2 regions of the Ferdinandcohnia sp. Marseille-Q9671 genome follow, and region 1 is predicted to be linked to the other one. Evidence: a T-box and tRNA genes for the amino acid it is inferred to sense, from the RefSeq annotation. Region 1 holds a T-box; the other holds one or more tRNA genes.
What was found. The T-box of region 1 lies ahead of ileS (isoleucine--tRNA ligase). A T-box ahead of a tRNA ligase gene usually reads a tRNA of that ligase, here a tRNA-Ile.
Positions count from the first base shown of each region.

Region 2: it encodes a tRNA-Ile, which carries the amino acid that the T-box ahead of ileS (isoleucine--tRNA ligase) is inferred to sense. The anticodon was not compared.

Region 1 covers NZ_CDRJTA010000004.1:874,687-890,513, forward strand. The annotation lists gene ACWNMY_RS19600 (DUF881 domain-containing protein) at 1-598, shown strand, start outside; gene ACWNMY_RS19605 (DUF881 domain-containing protein) at 617-1,327, shown strand; gene ACWNMY_RS19610 (small basic family protein) at 1,346-1,708, shown strand; gene ftsA (cell division protein FtsA) at 1,849-3,147, shown strand; gene ftsZ (cell division protein FtsZ) at 3,364-4,518, shown strand; gene spoIIGA (sigma-E processing peptidase SpoIIGA) at 4,956-5,882, shown strand; gene sigE (RNA polymerase sporulation sigma factor SigE) at 5,965-6,684, shown strand; gene sigG (RNA polymerase sporulation sigma factor SigG) at 6,871-7,692, shown strand; gene ACWNMY_RS19640 (YlmC/YmxH family sporulation protein) at 7,945-8,193, shown strand; gene pgeF (peptidoglycan editing factor PgeF) at 8,484-9,308, shown strand; gene ACWNMY_RS19650 (YggS family pyridoxal phosphate-dependent enzyme) at 9,314-9,991, shown strand; gene ACWNMY_RS19655 (cell division protein SepF) at 10,138-10,581, shown strand; gene ACWNMY_RS19660 (YggT family protein) at 10,587-10,847, shown strand; gene ACWNMY_RS19665 (YlmH family RNA-binding protein) at 11,010-11,783, shown strand; gene ACWNMY_RS19670 (DivIVA domain-containing protein) at 11,893-12,393, shown strand; T-box leader at 12,459-12,735, shown strand; gene ileS (isoleucine--tRNA ligase) at 12,873-15,641, shown strand.
Region 2 covers NZ_CDRJTA010000001.1:1,161,401-1,177,227, reverse strand. The annotation lists rRNA gene ACWNMY_RS06090 (23S ribosomal RNA) at 1-1,467, shown strand, start outside; rRNA gene rrf (5S ribosomal RNA) at 1,571-1,686, shown strand; tRNA gene ACWNMY_RS06080 (tRNA-Val) at 1,697-1,772, shown strand; tRNA gene ACWNMY_RS06075 (tRNA-Thr) at 1,794-1,869, shown strand; tRNA gene ACWNMY_RS06070 (tRNA-Lys) at 1,877-1,952, shown strand; tRNA gene ACWNMY_RS06065 (tRNA-Leu) at 1,966-2,046, shown strand; tRNA gene ACWNMY_RS06060 (tRNA-Gly) at 2,051-2,125, shown strand; tRNA gene ACWNMY_RS06055 (tRNA-Leu) at 2,142-2,230, shown strand; tRNA gene ACWNMY_RS06050 (tRNA-Arg) at 2,245-2,321, shown strand; tRNA gene ACWNMY_RS06045 (tRNA-Pro) at 2,325-2,401, shown strand; tRNA gene ACWNMY_RS06040 (tRNA-Ala) at 2,420-2,495, shown strand; tRNA gene ACWNMY_RS06035 (tRNA-Met) at 2,522-2,598, shown strand; tRNA gene ACWNMY_RS06030 (tRNA-Ile) at 2,613-2,689, shown strand; tRNA gene ACWNMY_RS06025 (tRNA-Ser) at 2,708-2,800, shown strand; tRNA gene ACWNMY_RS06020 (tRNA-Met) at 2,972-3,048, shown strand; tRNA gene ACWNMY_RS06015 (tRNA-Asp) at 3,052-3,127, shown strand; tRNA gene ACWNMY_RS06010 (tRNA-Phe) at 3,144-3,219, shown strand; tRNA gene ACWNMY_RS06005 (tRNA-His) at 3,239-3,314, shown strand; tRNA gene ACWNMY_RS06000 (tRNA-Gly) at 3,365-3,438, shown strand; tRNA gene ACWNMY_RS05995 (tRNA-Ile) at 3,454-3,530, shown strand; tRNA gene ACWNMY_RS05990 (tRNA-Asn) at 3,539-3,613, shown strand; tRNA gene ACWNMY_RS05985 (tRNA-Ser) at 3,622-3,712, shown strand; tRNA gene ACWNMY_RS05980 (tRNA-Glu) at 3,754-3,825, shown strand; gene ACWNMY_RS05975 (hypothetical protein) at 4,283-4,459, opposite strand; gene ACWNMY_RS05970 (TIGR00266 family protein) at 4,511-5,308, opposite strand; gene ACWNMY_RS05965 (penicillin acylase family protein) at 5,525-7,936, shown strand; gene ACWNMY_RS05960 (yteA family sporulation protein) at 7,985-8,749, opposite strand; gene ACWNMY_RS05955 (hypothetical protein) at 9,063-9,314, opposite strand; gene ACWNMY_RS05950 (1,4-dihydroxy-2-naphthoate polyprenyltransferase) at 9,587-10,519, opposite strand; gene ACWNMY_RS05945 (isochorismate synthase) at 10,978-12,369, shown strand; gene menD (2-succinyl-5-enolpyruvyl-6-hydroxy-3-cyclohexene-1-carboxylic-acid synthase) at 12,362-14,113, shown strand; gene menH (2-succinyl-6-hydroxy-2,4-cyclohexadiene-1-carboxylate synthase) at 14,118-14,936, shown strand; gene menB (1,4-dihydroxy-2-naphthoyl-CoA synthase) at 14,973-15,794, shown strand.

The sequences.
Region 1 (15,827 bases):
CACCGAGCAACAATGGAACGAAGTGTCTAAAATCCGAACAGAACTAAATGATCAAAATGAAAAAAATAATGAACTTCAATTAAGACTGCTAGACAAACAAAATCAAATACAAGCAATTGAAGAAGAACTCGCAAAAAAGGAACAGGAACAAGTTTATTACAACCTAGTTGAAGAGGTAGAAAAATACCGTATGGTTGTTGGAGAGATAGGGGTAAAAGGTCCAGGTGTTGTCGTAACACTTGAGGATGCATCTTATGTACCATCAGGGAAAGACGTGAATAATTATCTTGTCCACGAAAGTCACTTATTCAAGGTTATTAATGAATTGTACATCTCTGGCGCACAAGCAGTGTCGGTAAATGGCAAAAGACTTAGTCACGATTCTTATATCTACTGTAATGGACCCGTAGTAGTGGTAGATGGTGACCCCTATCCTGCGCCTTTTGTTATATCAGCAATTGGTGATCCGAATGTCCTAACACCTGCCCTAAATATGAATGGTGGGATAACTGATCAATTAATACAGGATAATATCGTTGTAAAACTAGAGAATAAAGCACAAATTCAAATGGATCCTCTACTTCGTGCAAAAAATTAATGTGGGTGAGTGGTTTAATTGGACAAAAAAACTGGCATAAGTTTCACGGTTATTACGAGCATAATAGGGTTTATGGTTGCTGTCCAATTTCAAACCATTAAAGAACCTGAAATACGTGATACCCGTGATTTATGGGAATTACGCGAGGATTTAAAACAATCTCAAGAATTATATACAGATCTGTTAACAAAGATCTATACATATGAGGCAAAGTTAGATCAATATGAAAATCAACGTGAAGATAGTAGAGTCCTTATCCTTAAAGAGACACTAGATGAATTGAAAAAAGAGGCTGGTTTAACAACAGTATCAGGTACCGGGATTACGATTACAGTTGAGCAATCGTTCAATGAAGCAGGACGGCAAGCAACAACTATATCCCCGAGCCTGCTAAGGTGGCTAATAAATGAACTAAACTCTTACCAAGCACAGGCAATATCTATCGATGGACATAGGGTCATAGCAACAACGGTTATACGTGAAATCCAGGGCCGACCTAAAATAGACTCATATACCATTAGTCCTTTGCCGATTGAAATAAAAGTCATTGCAGAAGATGCGGAGCGATTATATAACAAATTAAAAGCATCCGAAGCAGAGCGTCAGTTTTTTATCGATAATTTACGATTGAAAATATCAAAACCAAGCAAGGTAGTAACAATACCTGCCTATGATGACGCAATTAGGATTACAGAGATGGAACCTAATATGGAACCAGATAAAAAGTGATAAAGGTGGAACAAAGGAATGTGGCTTCCAATTTTTGGTCTTATAGTCGGAATCATCCTCGGGCTGTTATCTGAATTTAAAATTCCCGCAGAGTATTCAAATTATTTATCCATTGCTGTTTTAGCAGCGTTAGATACGTTATTTGGGGGTATTCGTGCCCACTTGCAAAATATTTATGATCAGTCCGTCTTTGTTTCTGGTTTCTTTTTTAATATTTTATTGGCAGCAAGTTTAGCTTTTCTAGGCGTACATCTTGGTGTAGACTTGTATTTGGTAGCTGTGTTTGCATTTGGGGTGAGGCTTTTCCAAAATATTGCGGTTATCAGACGAATAATTTTATCCAAATGGAGCCTATCTCGTGATAAAATAGAAAAAAATTGATTTTTATAGAGGGAAATTCCAAATGGTTGTTGAATATTTTTCATATGTATAATTTTTTATGAAAAATAATAGTAATTGTGTTGTTTAATAATAATAGTTTTTTATGAAATGTTCTAAGGGAAAAAAGGAGGTGCCACAGAATGAACAGCAATGAAATATGTGTTAGTCTTGACATCGGTACATCCAGTGTTAAGGTAATCATCGGAGAAATGGTAGATGACTCCCTTAACATAATTGGTGTGGGTAATGTTAAATCAGAAGGATTGAAAAAAGGTTCGATTGTAGACATTGATGAAACCGTTCATTCTATAAAAAAGGCAGTTGAGCAAGCAGAAAGAATGGTGGGCATTTCAATAAACCAAGTAGTTGTATCAGTTCCAGCTATCAACGTACAATTACAAGATGCCCATGGTGTAGTGGCTGTCTCGACTGAGTCTCGTCAGAATCGTGAAATTAGTAATGAAGATGTATTACGAGTAATTGATGCGGCACAATTTATTTCTCTACCTCCGGAAAGAGAAATTATAGATATGACTCCAAAACAATTTATTGTGGATGGGTACGATGAAATTAGTGATCCACGTGGTATGTTAGGTGTTAGGCTGGAAGTTGAAGGTACAATTATTACTACCTCTCGAACAATCTTACATAACCTGCTTCGCTGTGTCGAAAGAGCTGGACTTGACATTACTGCTATTTCCTTACAGCCTCTTGCTTCAGGTTCAATTTCCTTATCTAATGATGAGAAAAATCTTGGTGTTGCTCTTGTTGATATTGGTGGAGGTTCAACGACTATTGCTGTATTCAATAATGGGTACTTACAAGCAACCAGTGTTTTACCTGTTGGTGGGGACCATATTACGAAGGATTTAGCAATTGGATTACGAACATCTACTGAGGATGCTGAAAAAATCAAGATTAAGCATGGACATGCGTTCTATGATGATGCATCTGAAGAAGAAGTTTTTAATGTTCCAATTATCGGCAGTGATCAACAAGAACGTTGTTCACAATTGCAAATTTCTGAAATCATTGAAGCTAGATTCGAGGAAATTTTATTATTGGTTCAAAAAGAACTTAAGAAAATGGGCGTAGGAAATCTTCCTGGGGGCTTTGTACTTACGGGTGGAGTAGTGAATATGCCTGGTGTTTTAGAACTTTCTCAGCTTGTATTACGAAGTAATGTTAGAATCGCAAAGCCAGATTATATTGGAGTTAGAGAGCCCCAATATTCAACTGGTGTTGGGTTAATTCAATTTGCATACGAACAGGCAAGAATTCAAGGGAGAAAGATTGGCACAACTGTCTCTATGGAAACTACAGAAAAAAGACCTACAAGACAGCCACAAGCTAAAAATCAACCTAAAAACACGAAAGATAAAGATGAACCAAACATTGGGAAAAAGGTAAAGCGATTCTTTGGTCTCTTCTTTGAATAATTAGTAACATTATTCATAGGTTGTCCTAAGACGATGAAGAGCTATTATTATAGAATTCAAGTTTAAACCGGATCCTAAAAATGAAAAAAGGTAAAGCCTCCGGCGGACGCATCAGATTAAAACTAGGAAATCTTTCAAGTTACTAATCCGTGTGAATTACGCTAAAGGCACTGTTGATTTTAATGTAGTATATTTGCAAATTAGGAGGATCTTATAATGTTAGAGTTTGATACAAACGTTGATCAATTAGCTACTATAAAGGTAATAGGTGTAGGTGGCGGTGGTAATAACGCGGTTAACCGAATGATTGAACATGGAGTTCAAGGTGTAGAGTTTATCGCAGTTAATACAGATGCTCAAGCCTTAAACCTTTCAAAAGCTGAAATAAAAATGCAAATTGGTGGAAAGTTGACACGTGGGTTAGGTGCTGGTGCAAACCCTGAGGTCGGAAAAAAAGCTGCCGAAGAGAGTAGAGAACAAATTGAAGAAGCTCTTAAAGGAGCTGATATGGTATTTGTAACTGCTGGAATGGGTGGTGGAACAGGAACAGGTGCTGCCCCTGTCATTGCGCAAATCTCTAAAGATCTAGGTGCACTAACTGTTGGTGTAGTAACAAGACCATTTACTTTTGAAGGTAGAAAGCGTCAAACACAGGCAGCTGGTGGAATTTCTGCAATGAAGGAATCTGTTGACACGTTAATCGTTATACCTAATGATCGTCTTCTTGAGATTGTAGACAAAAATACACCAATGCTTGAAGCATTCCGTGAGGCAGATAACGTATTACGTCAAGGTGTACAAGGTATCTCGGATTTAATTGCTGTCCCTGGTTTAATTAACCTTGACTTTGCAGATGTAAAGACAATCATGTCCAATAAAGGTTCCGCTCTTATGGGTATTGGTGTTGCTACAGGTGAAAACCGTGCTGCTGAAGCTGCGAAAAAGGCTATCTCTAGTCCATTGCTTGAAACATCGATTGATGGTGCGCAAGGTGTCTTAATGAATATCACAGGTGGTACTAACCTTAGCCTATATGAGGTTCAAGAGGCGGCTGATATCGTAGCATCTGCATCAGATCAAGAGGTTAACATGATTTTCGGTTCTGTAATTAATGAAAATCTAAAAGAAGAAATTATTGTAACTGTAATTGCAACAGGTTTTACAGAAGCGGAGTTTGACCCAACTCGTCCGAGTCGACCTTCATTTACTTCAAAGCCACAACAACCACAACAAGTACAACAAGTTACTTCCCCTAGAAGGGAAATCAAGCGTGAAGAACCAGTACAGGATGTAAGTCCACGAGGTACAATTCATGCAGATGATGAAATCGATGTTCCTACTTTCTTGCGTAATCGTAATAGAAGAGGATAATCTAAGTTAATGGTGAAGCATTCGACAAGTTAAATTGTCGAGTGCTTTTTTGTTTTTCCTCCTTTTTAGCGACAAAATAGTAACGAGTCTCTTCGACAAATTTCATATCCCCCGCCTAACTGTAGGATTCGACCTACTTAAGCCCGGAAACTAGCTGAAATTTTTATTTTATGTTTATCCTATCTCCTCCTAATTTATTGGTAGCTTTCAATGAAAAATTGTAAATTGACAAAATAAGAAGTAATCTTCCAAAATTTCTCTTTAACAGTCGGCATGAACTGACAGACTTTCATATAAGATGTACTATATACTAATTTCTAAGTTATCTAGTTTTGCCAACTTGTCTTATAGAATGGGATGTATTTTAATTTTAGAATTCATGATATTCTTTTGAGATTGTAAATAAAGGCAGTAAGTTTAGTGAAAGGAGAAAAGGATTGTCTATTTATCTGGATGTCATATGGTTGTTGAACTTTTTCTTTGATGCCCTGCTATTACTTTTAACTGCTCTTATTTTAAAGCGAAAAATTGTTAAATGGCGGATTATAACAGGTGCGTTCATTGGATCACTATTAGTTTTTTTTGTAGTTTCCCCATTCGCTACGGTTGGTTCACATCCTGGTACGAAACTACTCTTTTCGATGGTGATTGTAGGAGTTGCCTTTGGATATAAACGATTCCGTTTTTTTATACAAAGCTTGCTAACCTTTTATTTTGCTACTTTCATGATTGGAGGTGGAATGATAGGGGTTCATTATTTCCTAGAATTTGATGTGAATGCATTTGATGGAACAATATTGACACAATCATCAGGCTATGGAAGCCCAATATCTTGGGGATTTGTTTTACTTGGTTTTCCAATCATATGGTATTTCTCAAAGAATCGAATTGAAGACATCGAGACGAAAAAAATTCATTATGATCAAATTGTTCCAGTCACACTTGAAATTGATGGACTTGTTTTGCGTCTTAAGGGCTTAGTCGATAGTGGGAATCAACTGTTTGACCCAATTACCAAAAGTCCCGTAATGATTCTAGACACTAAAAAATATGAGGACCAGTTCCCAAAATTACTTATTGAACAATCAAAGAATATAGAGCTATTAACAGGTGATATCACAACCGAAACCCATGAATGGGAAAGTCGAGTAAGGCTTATTCCGTATAGAGGGGTTGGGCAAGAGCATCAATTCTTACTAGCTATTAAACCAGATCGAATAATAATCCACCATGAGAATGAAGAGCATGTTGTGAAGAAAGGACTAATGGCATTAAATCACACAACACTTTCAACCGATGGTGAATATGATTGTATCGTACATCCGAAAATGCTTATTTCATCCAGTATCCAGACAGCTTCATAAGTTTCTTTAATTCGGAACTAATCTAACTACTATTTATAAATATCATACTCATTTTTTTACAAATTAGAAGGGAGAACTTACTGTGGCTAAACTAAAATTAAAACTTACATATTTATGGTATAAACTTTTAATAAAACTAGGACTAAAAACGGATGAAATTTATTACATTGGAGGAAGTGAAGCGCTTCCTCCCCCGTTGTCAAAGGACGAGGAAGAGGTACTTCTTAATAAGCTGCCAAGCGGGGATCAAGCAGCTAGGTCAATCTTAATAGAAAGAAATTTGCGTCTTGTTGTTTATATTGCACGTAAGTTTGAAAATACAGGAATTAACATTGAAGATTTAATAAGTATCGGCACAATTGGACTAATTAAAGCTGTCAATACATTTAATCCTGAAAAGAAAATAAAACTCGCTACCTATGCTTCACGATGTATTGAGAATGAGATATTAATGTACCTACGAAGAAATAATAAAATAAGGTCAGAAGTTTCTTTTGATGAACCATTAAATATTGATTGGGATGGAAATGAGTTATTATTATCCGATGTACTCGGGACCGAAGAGGATATTATCACAAAGGATTTAGAAGCAAATGTTGATCGTAAACTTTTAGTAAAAGCATTACACCAGTTAAATGATCGTGAAAAACAAATTATGGAACTGCGTTTTGGTTTAATTGGCGGTGAAGAAAAGACACAAAAGGACGTAGCTGATATGCTAGGGATTTCTCAATCGTATATATCTAGATTAGAAAAACGAATCATTAAACGACTTAGAAAAGAATTTAACAAAATGGTCTAATGTAAGAAAGTAGTAGTTCTACTTCTTTCTAGTTAGTGAAGCGATAAATGAACAGGATATAAGGCATTTAATTTTAAATAAATTAAAAGTGATTTTATTCTTGCTACACCGGGATTTTTAAGTTTTTTTGAGCCTGTTTTGGAAATAGTTGTGAATTAGAAATGCATATTTTTCCCTCTAACGGAGATACTTAACTTTGTACAGCAACTCCTGTTAGGAGGGAAAGAATTGACTCGAAATAAAGTAGAAATTTGTGGTGTTGATACTTCAAAACTTCCAGTACTGAAGAATGAAGAGATGCGGCAGTTATTTAGACAAATGCAAAGTGGTGATTTGTCTGCCCGCGATAAGCTCGTAAATGGAAATTTACGGCTTGTACTTAGTGTCATTCAACGATTTAACAACAGAGGAGAATTTGTTGATGACTTGTTTCAAGTGGGTTGTATTGGCCTTATGAAATCAATCGACAACTTTGACCTAGGTCAAAATGTAAAATTCTCCACATATGCGGTACCAATGATTATTGGTGAAATTCGGCGCTATTTGCGAGACAACAATCCTATCAGGGTGTCACGCTCACTTCGTGATATTGCCTATAAGGCTCTACAGGTAAGAGAGCGTTTGATGAGTGAAACATCCAGGGAACCTACGGCTGAAGAAATCTCAAAGGTCTTAGAAGTTCCACATGAAGAAATAGTATTTGCGCTTGATGCAATTCAAGACCCAGTGTCATTATTTGAACCAATTTATAATGATGGTGGAGATCCTATTTATGTGGTGGACCAATTAAGCGATGAGCGCAGTCGTGATACCCAGTGGATTGAAGAGATCGCTTTAAAAGAAGGTATGAGACGACTAAATGATCGTGAAAAATTAATACTTCGAAAACGATTTTTTCAAGGGAAAACACAAATGGAAGTTGCTGAAGAAATTGGAATTTCTCAAGCACAGGTATCACGTCTTGAAAAAGCGGCAATTAAACAAATGAATAAGAATATCCAAAACTAATAATGACTTTCCCCATTGGTGGACAAGTAATAGCATGTATAAGGTTATATAACTAGACATTCGTTTCTTCGAATGTCTTTTTTATCGTCAAAAAATCTTACCCTCTCCATCCGTCTATTTTTCTCATAAAAGGTAGTGAGTTAAACATATAGTAGTACAATAAGAGGAATTTATATAAAAAATAAAATCGACAGTGTGAGAAGAGAAAATCAAAATACGCTAAGGTGTATTTAATTGAGGGGGGCAGCAGATATGGTTAAGATTTCTGATTTTCAGGCTAAGGATGTTGTGAGTGTTGTGGATGGGAAAAGACTTGGCAATATTGGAGATATTGATATTAATCTATCAACTGGTAAAATAGAATCAATCATTATAAGCGGTTATGGAAAAGTGTTAGGATTATTTGGACGTGACGAGGAAATTGTAATTCCATGGAGAAATATCATAAAGGTAGGAAAAGATGTAATTTTGGTACGAACACAAAATAATCTTGAACAATAAATGTGAGTTCAAAAAGTTGTCGTAACAAAAGCTAGAAGACAAGGAACAACAGCTTAAGGCAAAAATCTTACGTTTATAATTTGTGAAACTTGGTGGCGGTGGGATACCAAGTTTAGTAGCCTTGTCACTTGGACTTTTAAAACCACCCTCTCGAGGCTAAAATTTGACATTTTTCCTAACATATTCTCCTTTCTTTTGCTAAACTATGATAAAATAAGCGAAAGGAAGGCTTCATCTTTCAAATAAAACTCTGTTAAGAAATGAAGAACAAAACATAAGGGATTGTTGTTATGAAGCTTGAACCATTTTTTCAAAAGAATGAAGAACAAGTGTTAGAACTTACTACTTGGAATCATTATTCAGACCAACTAATTGCTGGATTCACCACTAAAAATGGTGGAGATAGCAAAATGAAATACGATTCTTTTAACCTTGGTTTACACGTCAATGATGATGAGAAGACAGTTGTGGCGAATCGAAAGAAGTTATCGAACATCCTTTGCTTTCCACTTGAAAGTTGGGCATGCTCTGAACAAACCCATAAGAATAAAATTGCTAAAATTTATAAAGAGCATCTTGGGTCAGGCGTTATTACTTATGAGGATAGTATAAAAGACACTGACGGACTATACACTACAGAAAAAAATGTACTGTTAACACTCTGTTTTGCAGATTGTGTTCCTCTCTATTTTTTCGCTCCATCCAAAGGAATCATTGGTATTGCACACGCAGGATGGAAAGGAACCGTACAGGATATAGCTGGAGAAATGGTTCGAAAATGGGGACAAGAGGGTGTCCAGCCTCATGAGATACAAGCTGTTGTTGGCCCAGCAATCGGAAAGTGTTGTTACATAGTAGACGGTTATGTAATCAATTTTGTTAATAAATTAGAAAATGTGAACTCTAAAGCGTATCAACAAATAATGGATAATCAATATCGTTTAGATTTAAAAGAGCTGAACAATCAGTTGTTAACGAGAGCAGGAATTCCTCCTGAAAATATTCAAGTTTCCTCATATTGTACATCTTGTGAGAATCAGTTGTTCTTTTCCCATCGAAGAGATGCAGGGAAAACTGGAAGAATGATGAGTTTTATTGGTTTTAAGGAGGAGTAATAAACATGGGCGTAAAAGAGAATTTAATAGATATACAAAAAAATATTGCACAAGCATGCAAAAAATCGAATCGTCCTATAGATTCAGTTTCTGTTATTGCTGTAACGAAATATGTTAGTATAGAAACAACGAAAGAAGCCATTGAATCAGGAATTGTACATATTGGTGAGAACCGGGATGATGGTCTACTGAAGAAATGGAAAGAGATTGGCTCAAAACCTATATGGCATTTTATCGGTTCGCTTCAAACTCGAAAGGTCAAAAATATCATTGATAAGGTTGATTACATTCACTCTTTAGACAGACTTTCTTTAGCAGAAGAGATTCAGAAGAGATCGACAAATAAAATAAAGTGCTTTCTACAAGTCAATGCATCTGGAGAAGAATCGAAGCATGGAATGTCACCTGATGACATCGGAGAATTCTTAACTAAACTTGCTCAGTTTCCATCAATTGAGGTAGTCGGATTAATGACAATGGCTCCGTATACTGAGGACAAAGATGTTATTCGAACAAGTTTTAATAATTTGCGAAAACTCAGAGATGATGTACAAGCTCTAAATCTTCCTTACGCTCCTTGTAAAGAGCTCTCCATGGGAATGTCAAATGATTATGACATTGCAATTGAAGAAGGTGCTACTTTCATCAGGATAGGAACATCGCTTGTTGGAAAAGAGTTCTAATTATTCGCTTCTTTTGGATATGAATGAATTGAAAGTGAATTAATGTACTATCAGATGGAAAAAGGCAAGCCATCAGCGTATGTCATTAATTTTATAGAAGTTTGTTGGACAAACGCTAAAGGCGTATTTGATATGAGGTGATAAGAATGGGTATAAAGTCAAAATTTAAGAGCTTTTTTGCACTTGAAGATGAATATGATTATGAAGAAGATGACTATTATGAAGAGGAAGAGATTGAACCACCTAAACCAACAAGAGCAAATACAAAACAAAATGTCGTAAGCTTACAAAGTGTTCAAAAGTCTACAGCTTCTAAGGTAGTCTTATTTGAACCCCGTGTTTATGCGGAAGCACAAGAAATTGCTGACCATCTTAAAAGCAAACGAGCGGTTGTTGTAAATCTTCAACGAGTACAACACGACCAGGCTAAGAGGATTGTGGACTTTTTAAGTGGTACTGTTTATGCAATAGGTGGAGATATTCAACGAATTGGGTCAAATATATTTCTATGTACCCCTGATAATGTTGATGTATCCGGTAATATCTCTGAAATTGTTGCTAATGAAGAATTCTCAGATAAGGGGTGGTAGATTAAATGGATATCGTTTTTTATATAATTAGCCAAGCATTGGTGTTGTACTCATATGCGCTTATTATCTACATTCTAATGTCATGGTTTCCTAATGCTCGTGAATCAGGTATTGGGCAATTTTTAACACGAATTTGTGAACCTTACTTGGAGCCGTTTCGTAAGTTTATACCACCATTAGGAATGATTGATATTTCGCCAATTGTAGCAATCTTAGTGTTGAATTTTGCAGGCAGAGGAGTACATATGCTTCAATCTATGTTCTAAAAAAGGGCCTTTCTTTACGTAGGTCCCTTTCTTTTTTTCCTGAAATGAATTCAGTAATTTCGTCTCCGACTATACTGGCTATGTGATGGAGTATACGAAAATTTTTACAAAATAAACAACAAGTAAATAAAATTGTTTTGATTTATAAGAGGTAGACAAAAGATGAATCTATATCAACATTTTAGAAAAGAAGAACATGCGTTTATTGATCAGGTAATTGAGTGGAAAGAATCTGTTGAGAACCAATATAGTCCAAAGCTAACTGATTTTTTAGATCCACGGGAACAGGAAATTGTGAAACAAGTTATTGGAACAACAGGTGATACACAAGTAGCTTTTTTTGGGGGTAAACCTGGCTTTGAACGAAAAAGGGCATTATTGTATCCAGCTTATTTTGAACCAAACGAAACAGATTTTAACCTTATCTATTTCGAGGTGAAGTATCCAGTTAAATTTGTTACAGTTGATCACCGTAAAGTACTAGGTTCTCTTATGTCACTTGGTTTAAAACGTACAAAGTTTGGTGATATTCTTACAAATGACATACAAATTCAAATAGTCGTTGCAAAAGAGGTTGCTGATTACGTGAGAATGAATTTGAATTCGGTAGGTAAAGCAACAGTAACACTATCGGAAATTCTTGGATCTGACCTACTCCAACCAATTGAGGATTGGTCTGAACAAACGGTAACAGTTTCATCCTTACGTCTGGATGTTCTTTTATCTTCTATTCTTAATCTTTCAAGACAAAAAGTACAAGTCCTCATTGAAGGTGGGCTTGTAAAAGTAAACTGGAAGCAGATTGAACAATCTTCGTTTGAATGTAAGGAAGAAGATGTCCTTTCAGTCAGAGGATATGGAAGAAGCAAACTTCGTTCAATTGAAGGTAAAACGAAAAAGGACAAATGGCGAATTACTGTAGGAAGACATAAATAAATTTTAAAAAGAATGCAGGATTTTACTATTTTTTGTCGAAATATAAAGTATCATTCATATATTGATGTAAAAGAAATATTTCATTTTATTAATTTTGGAGGTGGCATTCGTGCCTTTAACGCCATTAGATATTCATAATAAGGAATTTAATAAAGGATTCAGAGGCTATGATGAGGACGAGGTAAATGAGTTTCTCGATCAGGTAATCAAAGACTACGAAATGGTTATTCGTGAAAAAAAGGAATTAGAATCTAAGCTTTCAGAGCTTACTGAAAAGCTAGGCCATTTTACAAATATTGAGGAAACATTAAATAAGTCTATTTTGATAGCTCAAGAAACAGCTGAGGAAGTTAAGCGAAATGCATCGAAGGAAGCAAAACTCATTGTTAAAGAAGCAGAAAAAAATGCAGATCGTATTATTAATGAATCATTAGCTAAATCTAGAAAAATTTCAATTGAAATTGAAGAATTGAAAAAACAATCTAAAGTATTTAGAAATCGATTTAAAATGCTAATCGAAGCACAACTGGATATGCTAGATAACGATGATTGGGATCATCTTATGGAATATAACGTAGAGCCTGTTTTTGCAGAAACTGAAGAAAAATAATATCTATACTTGACTCCTCGTCATAATACGCATATAATTTTAAAACAACTAATTAATCAAATATAACAGCAGCTATGAAAGGGACAGTAGTTCTTATCAACACTTATTCTAAATGAAAAGACAGCGAGTCGAGGGTGGTGGAAGCTCGATATAAGTGATAGGAATGAAAATCACCCTGGAGTTCTGTGCTGAACATAGTAAGGACGGTTAGAAAGTGTATCACTTCCAACCATCTAAAGTAGGCATTAGCGTATCATTCACGTTACGAATGATAAAGTGGACGAATGAGTAGAGTCATACGTCTATAAGGGTGGTACCGCGGGAGACCTTCTCGTCCCTTCTTGGGATGAGAAGGTCTTTTTGTATGTAAAATTTTAGTTTCAATACGAGTTACATAGTACTAGGTGCCAATCCCTTACGTTTTAAGACATTTTAAAACTGTAGAAATAATTTGATGTAACATTTAGGAGGAAATACAAATGGATTATAAAGACACATTATTGATGCCGAAAACAGAATTCCCGATGCGTGGAAATCTCCCGAATCGTGAACCACAGATGCAAGAAAAATGGGAGAATATGAATATTTATGAAAAGGTTCAAGAACGGACAAAAGGTCGCCCTTTATTTGTTTTGCATGATGGACCTCCATATGCTAATGGTGATATTCATATGGGGCATGCCTTAAATAAAATTCTTAAAGATATGATTGTTCGTTTCAAATCAATGAATGGCTATTGTGCTCCCTATGTTCCAGGATGGGATACTCATGGACTCCCGATTGAAACAGCTCTTACAAAAAACAAGAAAGTCAAACGAAAAGAAATGAGCGTAGCAGAATTTCGTAAGCTTTGTGAAGAATATGCGTACGAGCAAATCAATAACCAAAGAGAACAATTCAAACGTCTAGGTGTACGTGGAGATTGGGAAAATCCTTATATTACGTTAAAACCTGAATATGAAGCACAGCAGATTAAGGTTTTTGGGGAAATGGCTAAAAAAGGCTATATCTATAAAGGACTAAAGCCCGTTTATTGGTCCCCATCAAGTGAATCTGCACTAGCTGAGGCTGAAATTGAATACCAGGATAAGCGTTCAGCTTCCATTTATGTAGCATTCCCTGTAAAAGACGGTAAGGGTGTACTAGAGGGTGACGAAAAAATCGTAATTTGGACAACGACACCATGGACCATTCCAGCTAACCTTGGAATTAGTGTACACCCAGATTTAGAATATAGTGTAGTGTCTGTTGATAGTAATAAGTTTGTTGTTGCTTCTGCCCTAGTTGAATCTGTATCAAAAGAAATTGGTTGGGAATCAGTTTCAGTAGTTAAAACGTTAAAAGGGAGCCAATTAGAACATGTAGTGGCGTCGCATCCAATTTATGGACGTGATTCGTTAGTCATGTTAGGTGAACACGTGACAACAGATGCTGGTACTGGATGTGTTCATACTGCTCCTGGTCATGGAGAAGATGACTTTATCGTTGGTCAAAAATATGGAATTGGCGTTCTTTGCCCGGTTGACGAAAAGGGGTATATGACGAAGGAAGCTGAAGGATTTGAAGGCTTATTCTATGATGAAGCAAATAAATCTATTACAGAGAAACTAGAAGAAGTGGGTGCATTATTAAAGCTTTCCTTTATCACGCACTCTTATCCTCATGATTGGCGTACAAAGAAGCCTACGATTTTTAGAGCAACAGCTCAATGGTTTGCTTCCATTAAGGATTTCAGAAATGAACTTATGCAAGCAGTTCAAGATACTAAATGGGTACCTTCTTGGGGAGAAACTAGGCTGTATAATATGGTTCGTGATAGAGGAGATTGGTGTATTTCACGTCAACGTGCTTGGGGTGTTCCAATCCCAGTATTTTACGGGGAAAATGGTGAACCAATTATCACGGATGAAACAATTAATCATGTTTCTGATTTATTTAGAGAACATGGCTCAAATGTTTGGTTTGAACGTGAAGCAAAAGATTTATTACCAGATGGATTTACGCATGAAGCGAGCCCAAATGGTACCTTTACGAAAGAAACAGATATCATGGACGTTTGGTTTGACTCAGGTTCTTCACACCAAGCAGTTCTCCTTGAAAGAGAAGAACTACAACGTCCAGCAGATTTATATCTGGAAGGTTCTGACCAATATCGAGGCTGGTTTAACTCTTCTCTATCTACTGCCGTTGCAGTAACAGGTAAAGCACCATACAAAGGTGTACTAAGCCATGGTTTTGCTTTAGATGGTGATGGACGTAAGATGAGTAAATCCCTTGGTAATGTTGTTGTTCCAGAAAAAGTTATGAAGCAGCTGGGTGCAGATATTTTACGCTTATGGGTAGCTTCTGTTGATTATCAAGCAGATGTAAGAGTATCAGATAACATCTTAAAACAAGTTGCAGAAGTGTATCGTAAAATTAGAAATACATTCCGCTTCTTACTAGGTAATTTAAATGATTTCAACCCTGAAACAGACGCTGTGCCAGTTAATGAATTACGTGAAGTTGACCGTTATATCCTTGTAAAATTAAATAATTTGATTGATAAAGTAAAAATGTCTTTTGAGAATTATGAATTTGCAGCTGTTTATCATTCTGTTCATAATTTCTGTACCATTGAGTTAAGCTCATTTTATCTTGATTTTGCGAAGGATATTTTATATATTGAAGCAGCTAATCAGCACGATCGTCGTTCAATTCAAACTGTATTATATGAGACATTATTAAGTGTAACAAAGCTTGTTACACCAATACTACCTCATACTGCGGATGAAGTATGGTCACATATTGATTCAGTCTCAGAAGAAAGTGTTCAATTAGTTGATATGCCAACTTCAGTAGAGATTCCAAATGCAGATCAGCTTGAAGCAAAATGGGATGCATTTATGAAGTTACGTGATGATGTTCTTAAAGCGTTAGAAAATGCGAGAAATGAGAAGGTTATCGGTAAATCACTCGCTGCGAGTATCACCCTTTATCCAAATTCAAAAACGCAAGAGCTACTACAATCTGTGGAAGAAAATCTACAACAGCTCTTTATTGTCTCTGGTTTTTCAATCGGTGGTTCATATGATCAAGCTCCTGACGCAGCACAAGTATTTGATGATGTTAAAATAACTGTAAGTGTGGCAGAAGGTGAAACATGTGACCGTTGTTGGGTTGTAACTCCAACAGTTGGTGAGAACTCAGATCACCCTTCATTATGTACTCGTTGTGCTACAGTAATTGAGACTAGTTACACTGAATAATTTATAGAAATAACGCCATGAATCAAAAGGTTCTTGGCGTTATTTTTGCATTCCTAGACATAATGAAATATTTCGTTAATATAACTGTAATCATCCAAAACACTTGTCTGCCGTCAAATATAACTGTGAAAAACGTATTATGTAAATAGAAGTAGCACAACAATGATTACCAGAATGAATACAATA
Region 2 (15,827 bases), on a different contig from region 1:
ATGGAGGGACGCAGGAGGATAGGGTAAGCGCGCTGTTGGATATGCGCGTCCAAGCAGTTAGACTGGTAAGTAGGCAAATCCGCTTACCGCGAAGGTTGAGCTGTGATGGCGAGGGAAATATAGTACCGAAGTTCCTGATTCCACACTGCCAAGAAAAGCTTCTAGCGAGGTAAATGGTGCCCGTACCGCAAACCGACACAGGTAGGCGAGGAGAGAATCCTAAGGTGATCGAGAGAACTCTCGTTAAGGAACTCGGCAAAATGACCCCGTAACTTCGGGAGAAGGGGTGCTTTTTAGGGTGAATAGCCCTGAAAAGCCGCAGTGAATAGGCCCAGGCGACTGTTTAGCAAAAACACAGGTCTCTGCGAAGCCGCAAGGCGAAGTATAGGGGCTGACACCTGCCCGGTGCTGGAAGGTTAAGAGGAGGGGTTAGCTCTAAGCGAAGCTCTGAATCGAAGCCCCAGTAAACGGCGGCCGTAACTATAACGGTCCTAAGGTAGCGAAATTCCTTGTCAGGTAAGTTCTGACCCGCACGAAAGGTGTAACGATCTGGGCACTGTCTCAACGAGAGACTCGGTGAAATTATAGTACCTGTGAAGATGCAGGTTACCCGCGACAGGACGGAAAGACCCCGTGGAGCTTTACTGCAGCCTGATATTGAATTTTGGTACAGCTTGTACAGGATAGGTAGGAGCCTTGGAAGCCGGAGCGCTAGCTTCGGTGGAGGCGTCGGTGGGATACTACCCTGGCTGTATTGAAATTCTAACCCGAAGGCCTTATCGGCCTTGGAGACAGTGTCAGGTGGGCAGTTTGACTGGGGCGGTCGCCTCCTAAAAAGTAACGGAGGCGCCCAAAGGTTCCCTCAGAATGGTTGGAAATCATTCGTAGAGTGTAAAGGCACAAGGGAGCTTGACTGCGAGACCTACAAGTCGAGCAGGGACGAAAGTCGGGCTTAGTGATCCGGTGGTTCCGCATGGAAGGGCCATCGCTCAACGGATAAAAGCTACCCCGGGGATAACAGGCTTATCTCCCCCAAGAGTCCACATCGACGGGGAGGTTTGGCACCTCGATGTCGGCTCATCGCATCCTGGGGCTGTAGTCGGTCCCAAGGGTTGGGCTGTTCGCCCATTAAAGCGGTACGCGAGCTGGGTTCAGAACGTCGTGAGACAGTTCGGTCCCTATCCGTCGTGGGCGTAGGAAATTTGAGAGGAGCTGTCCTTAGTACGAGAGGACCGGGATGGACACACCGCTGGTGTACCAGTTGTTCTGCCAAGGGCATCGCTGGGTAGCTATGTGTGGAAGGGATAAGTGCTGAAAGCATCTAAGCATGAAGCCCCCCTCAAGATGAGATTTCCCATAGTGTTAAACTAGTAAGATCCCTCGAAGATGACGAGGTTGATAGGTCAGAGGTGTAAGCATGGTGACATGTGTAGCTGACTGATACTAATCGATCGAGGACTTAACCAAATCATTTCAATGAATGAAATTATGTTATCTAGTTTTGAAGAAATGAAAAATTCTTCTTGATTTTTGTAGAAAAGATAGTATAATATATCTTGTCTCTACTTTATCTAGTGACGATAGCGAAGAGGTCACACCCGTTCCCATACCGAACACGGAAGTTAAGCTTCTCAGCGCCGATGGTAGTTGGGACTTTGTCCCTGTGAGAGTAGGACGTCGCTAGGTTGGAAGAGATGGAGGATTAGCTCAGCTGGGAGAGCACCTGCCTTACAAGCAGGGGGTCGGCGGTTCGATCCCGTCATCCTCCACCATATGTACTACCTATATAATATGCCGGTGTAGCTCAGTTGGTAGAGCAACTGACTTGTAATCAGTAGGTCGTGGGTTCGACTCCTATCGCCGGCACCATTTGTGAGAGCCATTAGCTCAGTTGGTAGAGCATCTGACTTTTAATCAGAGGGTCGAAGGTTCGAGTCCTTCATGGCTCACCATTTTAATTAATATGCGGGTGTGGCGGAATTGGCAGACGCGCTAGACTTAGGATCTAGTGTCTTTGACGTGGGGGTTCGAGTCCCTTCACCCGCATTATGCGGAAGTAGTTCAGTGGTAGAACACCACCTTGCCAAGGTGGGGGTCGCGGGTTCGAATCCCGTCTTCCGCTCCAGAACTTCATTTTAAATGCCGGGGTGGCGGAACTGGCAGACGCACAGGACTTAAAATCCTGCGGTAGGTGACTACCGTACCGGTTCGATTCCGGTCCTCGGCACCATATTAATAAGTAATGCGCCCGTAGCTCAATTGGATAGAGCGTCTGACTACGGATCAGAAGGTTATGGGTTCGACTCCTTTCGGGCGCGCCATTACGGGAAGTAGCTCAGCTTGGTAGAGCACTTGGTTTGGGACCAAGGGGTCGCAGGTTCGAATCCTGTCTTCCCGACCATCTAAATAATAATGTTTTGGGGCCTTAGCTCAGCTGGGAGAGCGCCTGCCTTGCACGCAGGAGGTCAGCGGTTCGATCCCGCTAGGCTCCACCAAAAACCTTAACAGTATTCTTAATTATGGCGGTGTAGCTCAGCTGGCTAGAGCGTACGGTTCATACCCGTGAGGTCGGGGGTTCGATCCCCTCCGCCGCTACCATTTTAAATACTAGAGGACCTTTAGCTCAGCTGGTTAGAGCAGACGGCTCATAACCGTCCGGTCGTAGGTTCGAGTCCTACAAGGTCCACCATTTTCAACTTTCTTATACGGAGGAATACCCAAGTCCGGCTGAAGGGATCGGTCTTGAAAACCGACAGGGGTGTTAAAGCCCGCGGGGGTTCGAATCCCTCTTCCTCCGCCATATTTACTTAATGACTTATAATTCTTATTTTCGCGGGGTGGAGCAACGAGCATTGCTTCGTCGAATAAACTGCGAGTTGTCCCGACGGATAAACTTCCTGCTTAGGCTAGCAGAGGAAGGGACAGTCATTAGAAGCTTGGCGCATACAGTACAATTTATAATTCTTATTATCGCGGGGTGGAGCAGTCTGGTAGCTCGTCGGGCTCATAACCCGAAGGTCGCAGGTTCAAATCCTGTCCCCGCAACCAAATGGTCCCGTGGTGTAGCGGTTAACATGCCTGCCTGTCACGCAGGAGATCGCCGGTTCGATCCCGGTCGGGACCGCCATATTAATTATTTTGTTGGCTCAGTAGCTCAGTCGGTAGAGCAAAGGACTGAAAATCCTTGTGTCGGCGGTTCGATTCCGTCCTGAGCCACCATATTTTACTAAACTTAATGGCGATTGTGGCGAAGTGGTTAACGCATCGGATTGTGGTTCCGACATTCGTGGGTTCGATTCCCATCAGTCGCCCCATATATTATCCGTAGGCTTTAGTTGAATAAAATATCTTATATTATTTTTATGCGGGTGTAGTTTAATGGTAAAACCTCAGCCTTCCAAGCTGATGTCGTGAGTTCGATTCTCATCACCCGCTCCATATTTTTAAATCAATGGGCCTATAGCTCAGCTGGTTAGAGCGCACGCCTGATAAGCGTGAGGTCGATGGTTCGAGTCCATTTAGGCCCACCATATTTTATTCCACAGTAGCTCAGTGGTAGAGCTATCGGCTGTTAACCGATCGGTCGCAGGTTCGAATCCTGCCTGTGGAGCCATTTTTTTTGGGGAAGTACTCAAGTGGCTGAAGAGGCGCCCCTGCTAAGGGTGTAGGTCGCGTAAGCGGCGCGAGGGTTCAAATCCCTCCTTCTCCGCCATGTGATTTATATATTCAATAATCTAGCAATCTTATTAATCTGGCCCGTTGGTCAAGCGGTTAAGACACCGCCCTTTCACGGCGGTAACACGGGTTCGAATCCCGTACGGGTCATCAAGCGTTATGAGAATATCTCATAGCGTTTTTTTTATTGTTTAGGAAATTAAAAAATTCAACCTTATGATAAGTTATAAATGGGTTTATCTACATCTAGCTCCAGCGCCTAGTCCCTCGAGGTCATAAGCCAATCCGTCAAGAAGGTCAAAGAGCAACCTTCTCGCCGTTTAGTCTTATGCTTGTCGGATGCACAGGACAAGGGAAGCTTCGATAGCATAATCATCGCACGAAGAAAATGCATAGCATTTTCGAGGAATGTGCTGACGTCCGCGTTTGCCACAAGACGTGGCAGCCTTTAGTGGGCGTTTACTTTCAAGACGCTTGCGCTTTTGTTCTTTCAGTTTTTTAGCTGTTTTGTGCTTTGTTTTCGTTCTAATCGTACTCCTTTCTCTTCATTACTACTGCTCCCTAAAATGGAATTGTAGGAATGCAAAAACACCTGTTGCCAGGTGTTTTAGTCTTGATCCAGGATATCGTCTTCTATTTTTTTTCCTGGGTTATTTAAATCAACGTCTGAAAATATTCCAGGGGATATTCCTCGAAACATATCAAATGCTAAAATTTTATCATCAGGAGCATCAAATAATGGAGCATCGCGCTTCACGCTGTTAGTTTCATCTTCACGTTTCACCTTCTACACCTCCATTTATTATCCTCCCAGATAAACCTTTAATTATTCTTGCTATCTGTTATCACCATTTAACAAATTACCGATTCCTCCTAGAATACTTCCTTCACCAGTGCTTCCTCCATTCTTAGGTGCACTTGCGAAGATACGATCTGCTAGACGGCTAAATGGCAGTGATTGTACCCACACAGCTCCAGGTCCCCTTACTGTTGCATAAAATAATCCTTCACCACCAAAGAATGCTGTTTTAACTTTACCTACAAATTCAATATTGTAATCCACTTCTTTGGTCATTCCTACGAGACAACCCGTATCAATTCGTAACACTTCACCTGGCTCTAACACCCTTTTATGAATTGTTCCTCCCGCATGCAGAAAGGCAAGGCCATCTCCCTCTAATTTCTGCATGATGAAGCCTTCTCCACCAAAAAAGCCAGTACCTAATTTCCGTTGAAAATCGATTCCAACTGATACACCTTTTGCCGCGCAAAGAAATGAATCCTTTTGACAAATGACTTTTCCCCCTAGCTCACTTAAGTCAATTGGAATTATTTTACCCGGGTAAGGGGCTGCAAAAGAAACATGTTTCTTTCCGCTATGGCTGTTAGTAAATACAGTCATAAATAGACTTTCACCTGTTAGAACTCGCTTCCCAGCACCAAAAAGCTTTCCTAATAGACCTCCACCATTGGAGTCTGATCCGTCTCCAAAGATAGTTTCCATCGATATACCATCTTCCATCATCATCATAGCCCCTGCTTCAGCTATGACACTTTCTTGTGGATCTAATTCTATCTCGACAAACTGCATGTCATCTCCATACAGCTTATACTCAATCTCATGTGCATTCATTACGTCTTCTTCCTTTCTAAAAAAAGATGTTTATATACTTGTAATTCTCCATTACAATAGTATCTTCCTTTATGACTGACTAAAGAAGTTGAAAATTATTCCCTTGGAGGAAGAAGTATGTCGAATAGAAGGGACTGGATTTAAATGACAAATACAAACAAGAATATTATAATATATTTAGAATTTTCTTGATATAATGATTGATAGGAGGACCTTATGAAGCCAGATGTAGCCGTTAAAAAAAGGATATGGCCAAGGAAGAAACGATGGAAAGCCCTTTTCACAATTGGAATAGTGGCTGCATTTCTTCTAGTTTCAGCTATTGCAGCAGGTTATTTATTTTTGAGAAAAAGTTTACCTGTTATAGAAGGAGAGATTCTTGTAGAAGGGGTAACCGAAGAAGTAGAGGTATTACGTGATTCGAATGGAGTACCACATGTACTTGCAAATAACGAGCATGACTTATATTTTGCACAAGGGTACGTTACGGCACAGGACCGCTTATTTCAAATGGATTTAAGTCGTAGACAGGCTTCTGGTGAGTTAAGCGAAGTAATTGGAGAATCATTGATCGAGCAGGATAAATACTTTCGAACCCTTGGTTTACGTAGGGCAGCAGAAATTTCTTTTGAAGGGTATTCTGAAGAGGCACAGGTTGTGTTAAAGACATATGCCGATGGTGTAAATGCTTTTATTAGAGAAGCTAAAGAAAAGGGCACCTTACCTACTGAATTTACTCTAGCTGGATATGAACCAGTGGAATGGAGTCCAATTGATTCACTAACGATTGGAAAATATATGGCCTATGATTTAGGTGGACATTATAAAGGGCAAGCATTCAGATACTATATGGCACAGCATGTTTCTGAAGAAAAAGTGCTAGAGTTATTTCCTGCATATCCAGATAATGGTGCAACTGTACTTCAGGCTATAAAAGACAATCCATTAGACATTACAAAAAGTATTGCAAAGGCTCCTTTTCCAAATGAGTTTAATGGAAGTAATAACTGGGTCATAAGCGGTGATAAAACTGAATCAGGTCTACCCATACTTGCGGATGATCCTCATTTAGGTCTGGCCACTCCATCTATTTGGTATGAAACACATTTGCAAACGGATGAGATGGATGTGAGTGGTGTCATATTTGCTGGGGTTCCGGGGATTATTTTAGGACGTAACCAGCATATTGCATGGGGAGTAACAAATGTTGGACCAGATGTACAGGATTTATATATTGAAAAGAGAAATCCAAGTAATCCTAATCAATTTGAATATATGGGAAAATGGGAGGAAGCAACCGTCATTGAAGAGCCGATAAAGGTCAAAGATGGTGAAACGATTCCTTATCAAGTTCAAATTACACGACATGGACCAATCATCTCAGAATTCACCCATGATCATCAGGAAGATACTGCCTTATCATTAAGGTGGACAGCTTTGGATCCTTCGACAGAATTGGAAGCAGTACTTCTATTTAATAAAGCTAAGAATTGGGAGGAATTCAAAGAGGCACTAACAAGGTTTCATACTCCAGCACAAAATTTTGTCTTTGCAGCGACAGACGGGACAATTGCTTATCGTGCAAATGGTTTAATCCCTATACGCAAAAATGGTGACAGCACATTACCTGTCCCTGGTTGGACGGATGAATATGAATGGGAAGGGTTTATTCCATGGGAGGAATTACCGACGATTGTAAATCCAGATGAGGGCTTCATCTCAACCGCTAATAACAAAATTGTTACGGATGAGTATCCGTACCATATAACCAACACATGGGCTCAACCATACCGACAACAGAGGATTCGTGATGTACTAACAAGTAAGGATGTCTTCACCACAGAGGATATGCTTGAACTTCAATTTGATCACCATAATTTACAAGCAGAGGAGTTTGTTCCTTTATTATTGAATGTTTTATCTTCTAAGGAAGCACAGCTTCGAGATATTGATATCGATGTAATCAAACAATTAGAAGCATGGGACTATATAGATGGCATAGAGGCAGGACAGCCGTTAGTATTTCATAAATGGATGGAACAGTTTGCGAATATTATGTTTGAAGACTCAATTCCACAAGATATTGATAAACTGTTTGAAGGGAAAGGGCAAATTGTAGACGAAATGATTCGGAACGCTGTAAAAGGTAAAGAAGGAATTTGGTTAACAGAAGCTGGTGGGTTGGAGGAGGTAACATTGAAGTCCTTCCAACGAGCAGTAGATTTTGCAGTGGAGCAACAAGGAGACAATCCAAGCAAATGGGTATGGGGTGAGTTTCACCAAGTTCCATTTAAACATCCATTGTCTGCAATCAAACCCTTGCATTATTTATTTAATAGTAATGGAACAACCCCAATAGGTGGAAGTGCTATAACCGTTGCAGCGGCTAGTTTCAATAAGAAAACAGGTTTAGTGACACATGGAGCTGCGTGGAGATCGGTAACGGACCTATCAAACCTTTCTCAAAGCTATAATGTTGTTGGCCCAGGGCAATCGGGTCATGTATTGAGTAAATTTTACCATGATCAAATCAATGATTGGACAACAGGTAAATATCATATCACATACAATGATAGGGAAAGGTATAAAAAGGATGGATATAGACTTATCTTAAAGCCTAAGAAGTAAAGTAAAAGGCAGTGAATCTCCACTGCCTTTTTGTTCTTTATCTAGTTTTTACTTGTCTTCAGCTTCATCCTCGGTATATGGTTCCTTTTCGTACGGAGGGAGGTCTCCAAATATCGTCATTAGTCCTTCTTCATCTAGCGCGTCTTCATAACGTTCATGTTGATTGTTTGGATAGATGATTATTTCCTTACCTTCAATATCAGTTGCAACAAAGTTTTCGTAATCTTCCACATAACCAACATTTTCTCCAGATTCAATGAAAGCCTCATTGTAGTGATCAACAGAATCAGTTAGGTCAGAAGGGGATTCAGATGTTCCGTATCGTGCTACTTCCTGCCACGAATCCTCTGCATCAAAACTCACTGACTCATCTTCTTCATCTAATTCAAACTTTCCAAACGGAGGCATCAAAACCCCTTCCTCTATAGGTCGGTTATGAGAAACAACCTGTGTTGGACTGTGTTCAACACAATAGGTAGTGGTTGGAATTGCATCTAAACGGTCAAATGGGATGTCTTTACCGCATTTTTGACATGTACCATAGGTTCCTTCTTGAATAGCCTGTAAGGCATAATTAATATCCTCTAGTTCTTTTTCGACATGTTCATTTAATGCTATGTCTTTCTCTCTCTCATATAATTCGGTAGCCTCATCTCCAGGATGGTTATCATAAGAGGAAAGTTCTCCAACGGATTCATGAAAATGACCTTGTTCTAAATCAAAATGATCACCATCTCTTAACTGCTCTTCAACCTCTTTTTTTGCCTTTATCAACTGTGAACGGAAGGTTGATAATTGCTCATTCGTTAACATGTAAAGCACTCCTTCCATAATAACTTTCGTAACTAATCTTGTTATGTATTATTTACATAAACACAAAAATCATAAATGTAAAAAAGTGCTTGTATGATTAAGAAAACCATAAAGCGTACTTTATTGGCGACAAGTATAAGAAAAGCGCTGACAGAAGGTGTATTTTACCTTCTGAAGCGACTGGCTTAGACCAAAGAGCCGTTGGCGCCTGGAGCTGGACAATGAAAACCGAATGTTAAATAATATTGTTGTTTTATGCAAACAGAAAAGGGAACCATATAAAAAGGTTCCCTCAAGTAAAGTACGATATAGTTTAATAACCAAGTTCTTTTTCTTCGTACTCTTTCTTCACTTTTTTAATACAACGTGTAAGAGTGTATATGAATGCAAAAATAATTACTATAGATGAAAAAAGTTTCCAATCAATATCAGGTAGCATAAAATACGCCTTAAAGATAACATTACTCCCAAATATCATTAAAATCAAAGTTAGAAAATAATAAATACGCACAGAACTACTATATTTTAGTAGACTTATGCTCCACCATTTTCTTCTTTTTTCCATAGAGCAATCGCCTCCAAAGAATTTTATAACATATAATAACCTCGGTAAATTCTCACAGTCTAATTTTATCATATGTTACGTATATAGAACATAAGCTACTTTCAACTATCATTTTGCTAACCATTACATGATTAATTCTATGTTGGATACTATCAAGAAATTGAAACTAACATAAATATCGGTCGATGTATTTTGTAGCCATGCCACTAAATCAGCTCATCTAGCCTTAAACATAGCTAAAAATAAAAAAACACGATATAAAATCGTGTTTTTTAAAAGAAGTAGCTAATAAACAAACCAATTGATAATAAAAATCCAAAGAAAGTATTCGTCTGAGCAGTTGCTTTCATTGCAGGCATCATTTGAATTGGCTCTGATTTGCCAACAAACCCTTTCACAGCTTGAACAGCCTTAGGAATACTAACTAAAACTAGTAGACTCCATAGAGGGGAAATACCAGCAAAAGTTAATAAAATTATCCATAAGTATGAAATGGTAAAAAGAAAAGCTAAGAACTTAATGGATTTTTCTCTTCCTAATAATATCGGTAGAGTTCTACGACCATTCTTTTTATCCCCATCCAAGTCCCTAATATTGTTAGACATATTAATTGCCCCTACAAGAATCATAATAGGTAAAGCGATTAACACACTAACTGTAGTAACTGTACCAGTTTGAATGAAAAATGATAGTAAAATAATGATTAGACCCATAAAAAAGCCTGATGCAAGTTCTCCGAAAGGTGTGGAAGAAATCGGGAGTGGTCCACCAGTATAAAAGTATCCAATTGACATGCAAATGGTACCAATCAACGCCAACCACCAGCTACTATTTAAACAAATATATACTCCTAGTAACATTGAAACTCCAAAGAATATGAATGCAAGGTTTAAAATTACCTTTGGTTTCACTCCGTCCCTTACAATGGTTCCACCAATTCCAACTGATTCAGCAGTATCTAGTCCACGTTTGTAATCAAAATATTCATTTATCATATTAGTTGCTGCTTGAATAAGAAGGCAGGCCAATAACATGACCAAAAATAGAGGTAGATTGATTTCTGTTTCAGGAAATGCAAGAACCGTTCCTAAAATGACTGGAACAAATGATGCTGTAAGTGTATGTGGGCGCATAAGTCTCCACCATACTTGAAACCTATTTGAAGGCTTAGATAACTTCTGATTTGACTGAAGCCCTGTTTGCATAATTACCTTCTCCTCTCACGTCAAGTCATGTATATCCACAATAAAGTTTAGTGAATTAGACAAGCACTGTCAATGGTTTAATGTAGCAAAACATCTCCTGAATATTGGTACCTAGAATGAAACGTATAAGGGAAACGAAAGCACAGACAAAAGGGACGTAGAAAGTCCACAGTCAAAGTCATGGACACACAGTTCGAATAGCCTACAAATCGGACATAACCCCGACTAACCAAACCTAAAAATACTTATAATAGGAAGTAAGTAGTCATTATCCGTTAGTGTATGGTAGAATCAAGTTTGTTGACATCTGGTGATAATGAGGTATATGTTTAAGAAAGTTTTGGATACCTCTCTAGGATTTTTATCACAGTAATTCTTGGAGTAAATGATATACTATACTTACATATTTTATTGAAAAAATAAAGTAGCAACAAATGTCGGGGGGATAAAAGTTGGTCATGATACAACAAAAAAACTTGAAAGATTACATAAAGCAAGGAATCATCCGTGCAAAGGAGCTTTCCAAGCCTGTACTTGTAAGTCAGGTGACAGAAATACAGAGCATTGACCCCCTATTGTTCTTTTCTGTCGGAAAAAAGGTGCCTTTTCAAACGCGATGCTTTTGGTCCAATCCTACAAATGATACAATTATCGTCGGACTTGGGGAAGCCTTTTCGATTAGTGTTAATCAATCTACAGAACACTTTGAAATTGTAGAAGACAAGTGGAAAAGCCTTATAAAAAATCAAATGATTGTTGATAATAATCACCCTTATTCGACTGGTCCTATTTTAATGGGAGGATTCTCTTTTGATCCTTTAAAACAGAGGACAGCTCTGTGGAATAATTTTGATGATGCAAAATTTGTTTTACCCACAATTATGCTATCAGTTTACAAGGGAAAGACATTCCTCACTAGGAATATTATCTGTGAGCCTTCAGGAGCTTCTAGTACGGAAATTAGCTTGGAACAGCTAAAGCTGCTCTTTGAAGAAGAGAACAGGTTTCAACATACCTCATCTTTTACAAAGGAAGAAATTGAGCCTGCTGAGTGGATGGAGTCCGTACGCGATGCTGCTAAAAAGGTTCAATCTGGTGAGGTTGAGAAGGTTGTTTTAGCCAGGGAGATTAAATTACATTTTGAAAATAAAATTCAAGCAAGCCAAGTGCTTGCTCGCCTAAAAGAAGAACAACCAATGAGTTATTTATTTGCAATTGAATATGGTGAATCCTGCTTTATTGGAGCTTCACCTGAGAGGCTTATTAAGAAAAAAGGTGAAGAATTCCTAACAACATGTTTGGCTGGTTCTATTCGTCGTGGAAAAACAACTTCTGAAGATGAAAAGCTAGAGGATGAGCTACTCGGTGATTCGAAAAATTTACATGAGCATGATGTTGTCGTACAAATGATAAAAAAAGCGATGGAAAATTCATGCACAAGTATATCAGCACCATCTCATCCTGGAATCTTGAAAATGAGGGATATCCAACATTTATATACACCTGTAAAAGGAATTGCGAAGCAAAATATTTCGTTGCTCACAATGGTAGGTCGCCTACACCCTACACCAGCACTTGGGGGACAGCCAAAGCAAAAAGCGATTGAAATTATTCGTGAGTTAGAGATTTTGGATAGAGGTTGGTATGGAAGTCCAGTAGGTTGGTTAGATTCAAAAGATAATGGTGAGTTTGCTGTTGCGATAAGGTCAGGTTTACTAAATGAAGAGAAAGCTTCCTTATTTGCTGGCTGTGGAATTGTTGGGGATTCCGAGCCGGAAAGTGAATATAAGGAAACAATGATTAAATTTACACCAATGCTGTCTGCTCTAGGAGGCTTAGATAATGAATAATCATGCATTAACTCGATATGTGGCCTCATTTGTTGATGAACTTGTCCGTGTAGGAGTAACCGAGACGATTGTAAGTCCTGGTTCTCGTTCTACACCAATGGCAATTTTAATGGCCGAGCATCCGAAAATGAATATCACAGTGAATATAGATGAACGTTCTTCCGCGTTTTATGCATTAGGAGTTGCAAAGGCAACAAAGAAGCCAGTTGCCATCCTATGTACCTCTGGAACAGCAGCAGCTAATTATTATCCGGCAATCGTTGAGGCCTATCATTCAAGAGTGCCTTTAATTGTATTAACGGCAGATCGTCCTCATGAGTTGCGTGACGTAGGAGCTCCTCAAGCAATCAATCAAAACCAGCTTTATGGGAATTTTGCAAAGTGGTTTGTGGAAATGGCTCTACCTGAAGAGTCTGAGCAAATGCTGTCATATGTACGCACAGTAGCGGGAAGAGCTGCTGGAACAGCGTTGTCAGCACCTGCAGGACCTGTTCACTTGAATTTTCCGTTTCGTGAACCGCTGATACCCGATTTGGAGATAGATAACTTATGGTGTTCAAACGAAAACTACTCAACGAAAAATATCAATTTAGTTGTTGGAACACCGAAAATGAGTGAAGAACATACCCATCATATTATCGAACTTATTAATAATGGAAAAAAAGGAATTATTGTGTGTGGTGCCCATTTTGATGATGAATTTGGACAAGCCGTCGTAGACTTGGCAGAGGCTCTCCAGTTCCCGATTCTTGCTGATCCGCTTTCACAACTTCGGAGTGGGGAACATGTGAAATCATTTGTTCTAGAAGGATATGATGCATTTTTACGGGACGAGCATTTTCGAAATCGATTTTCTCCCGATGTGATTATACGTTTTGGAGCGATGCCTGTATCAAAGTCATTACTCCAATATATTCAAAAGCACAAGGACTCAACACAGATTATTGTCGATGGCGATGGTGGATGGCGAGACCCAACCCTATCAGCAACAGATATGGTGTATTGTGATGAAATTGATTTTTGTAACAAAGTAGTTGCGCGGATACAAAAAAGAAATAATCCTAGTTGGGTAAACGCTTGGATAACAGTAAATGAGATTACGAAACAGAATTTAAGCGCTGTACATACGGAAGAAGCTTTATTTGAAGGAAAGGTTTTTTCAGAACTACAAGAAATTTTACCAAAGAATTCAACATTGTTTGTTGGAAATAGTATGCCTATCCGCGATTTAGATACTTTCTTTACAAACAATGAGAAGTCAATAAAAGTACTTGCAAATCGTGGTGCTAATGGAATTGATGGACTTGTTTCAACAGCCATTGGAGTTAGCTCAAAACACCAACATACCGTTTTAGTGATTGGGGATTTATCCTTTTATCACGACTTAAATGGATTGTTAGCAGCAAAACAGCATAATTTAAACATTACCATAGTGTTAATTAATAATGATGGTGGCGGTATCTTCTCATTCTTACCTCAGTCAGCAGAAGAAAAACACTTTGAGACGCTATTTGGTACTCCTATCGGTCTTGATTATGAGCATGCGGTCAAAATGTATGGAGGAAACTTTATAAGTGTTACAAATTGGACAGAATTCAAGGAGACGATCCTAACTTCACTTTCTAACAAAGGGCTAACAGTTGTTGAAGTGAAATCTGACAGAAAAGAAAATGTCATGATTCATCGAAAATTGTGGAATAATGTTTCCCAGGAAATATATCATTATTTAAATGAGGAACAATAAAACTATGTTTATTTCATCACATGGAGTCAATTACCATGTTAAAGTTGTCGGAAATGGGATGCCCTTACTATTTCTTCATGGATTTACGGGGAGTATATCAAATTGGAAACAGGTAGCTGATAGCCTAAAAAATCACTATACATGTGTATTGATAGATATCATTGGACATGGTAAAACAGATTCGCCAACGGATTTTCATAGATACTCTATTCCTCATGTTGCTCAAGATATTATTCAAATTCTTGATCAACTAGATATCCCAAAAGTAACAATTGTTGGGTACTCTATGGGAGGCAGACTAGCTTTAGCAACAGCAATTCTACATCAATCGAGGGTTGAGAACTTGATTCTTGAGAGTAGTTCTCCTGGTTTACGAACGGAGGAAGAAAGGTTTCTACGATTACAATCTGACGAACAATTAGCAAGACAAATTGTTCTAGAGGGTATAAAAAGTTTTGTGGACTACTGGGAAACTATCCCTCTATTTTCGTCACAAAGGTTACTATCAAAAGAAAAACAATTAGAAATCCGGAAACAACGTTTGAGAAATAATCCAAAGGGCTTAGCAAATAGCCTTCGAGGGATGGGAACTGGTGCTCAACCTTCGTATTGGCATCGGTTATCAGAACTTTCAATTCCAACATTATTACTTTGTGGAGGACTTGATTCAAAGTTTTGTAACATCGCCGAACAGATGAATTCTAGCATGTATCATGCAAGCGTGAAGAAAATAAAAAATGCTGGTCATGCAATTCATGTGGAACAACCAGATATTTTTGGTAAAATAGTAAATGAGTTTGTTTTTGATCAACAAACAGTTTGATCACTACTTACAAACAACATAAAGGAGGACAAGCTAATGGCTACAGTTGAATGGGTTGCCGAACGCAAGTATGATGAGATTTTATATGAAACATACAATGGCATCGCTAAAATAACAATAAACCGTCCAGAAGTTAGAAATGCCTTTACTCCAAAAACGGTAACAGAAATGATTGATGCTTTTGCATATGCAAGGGACGATTCAAATATTGGAGTTATCGTTCTTGCTGGTGCAGGAGATGAAGCATTCTGTTCCGGAGGTGACCAAAAGGTAAGAGGACACGGTGGGTATGTTGGAGAAGACCAAATTCCACGCTTGAATGTTCTGGATTTACAACGATTGATTCGTGTAATTCCTAAACCAGTTGTTGCAATGGTTTCAGGTTATGCAATTGGTGGTGGGCATGTTTTACATATTGTTTGTGATTTAACAATTGCTGCGGATAATGCCATTTTTGGACAAACAGGTCCGAAAGTGGGAAGCTTTGATGCAGGTTATGGTTCTGGATATCTTGCACGTATTGTAGGACATAAGAAGGCTCGTGAAATATGGTACCTATGTCGTCAATATAATGCACAAGAAGCATTGGATATGGGTCTTGTAAATACCGTTGTTCCTTTAGAAAAACTTGAAGAGGAAACAATACAATGGTGTGAAGAAATGCTTGATAAGAGCCCAACTGCACTTCGTTTCTTAAAAGCTGCGATGAACGCTGATACGGATGGTTTAGCAGGTCTTCAACAATTTGCTGGGGATGCTACACTTCTGTATTACACAACAGATGAAGCGAAGGAAGGACGCGATTCGTTTAAAGAAAAGCGTAAGCCGGACTTTAAGCAATTCCCGCGTTTCCCTTAATAACTTTATTCAGGGTTGTACCACTTTCTTTTA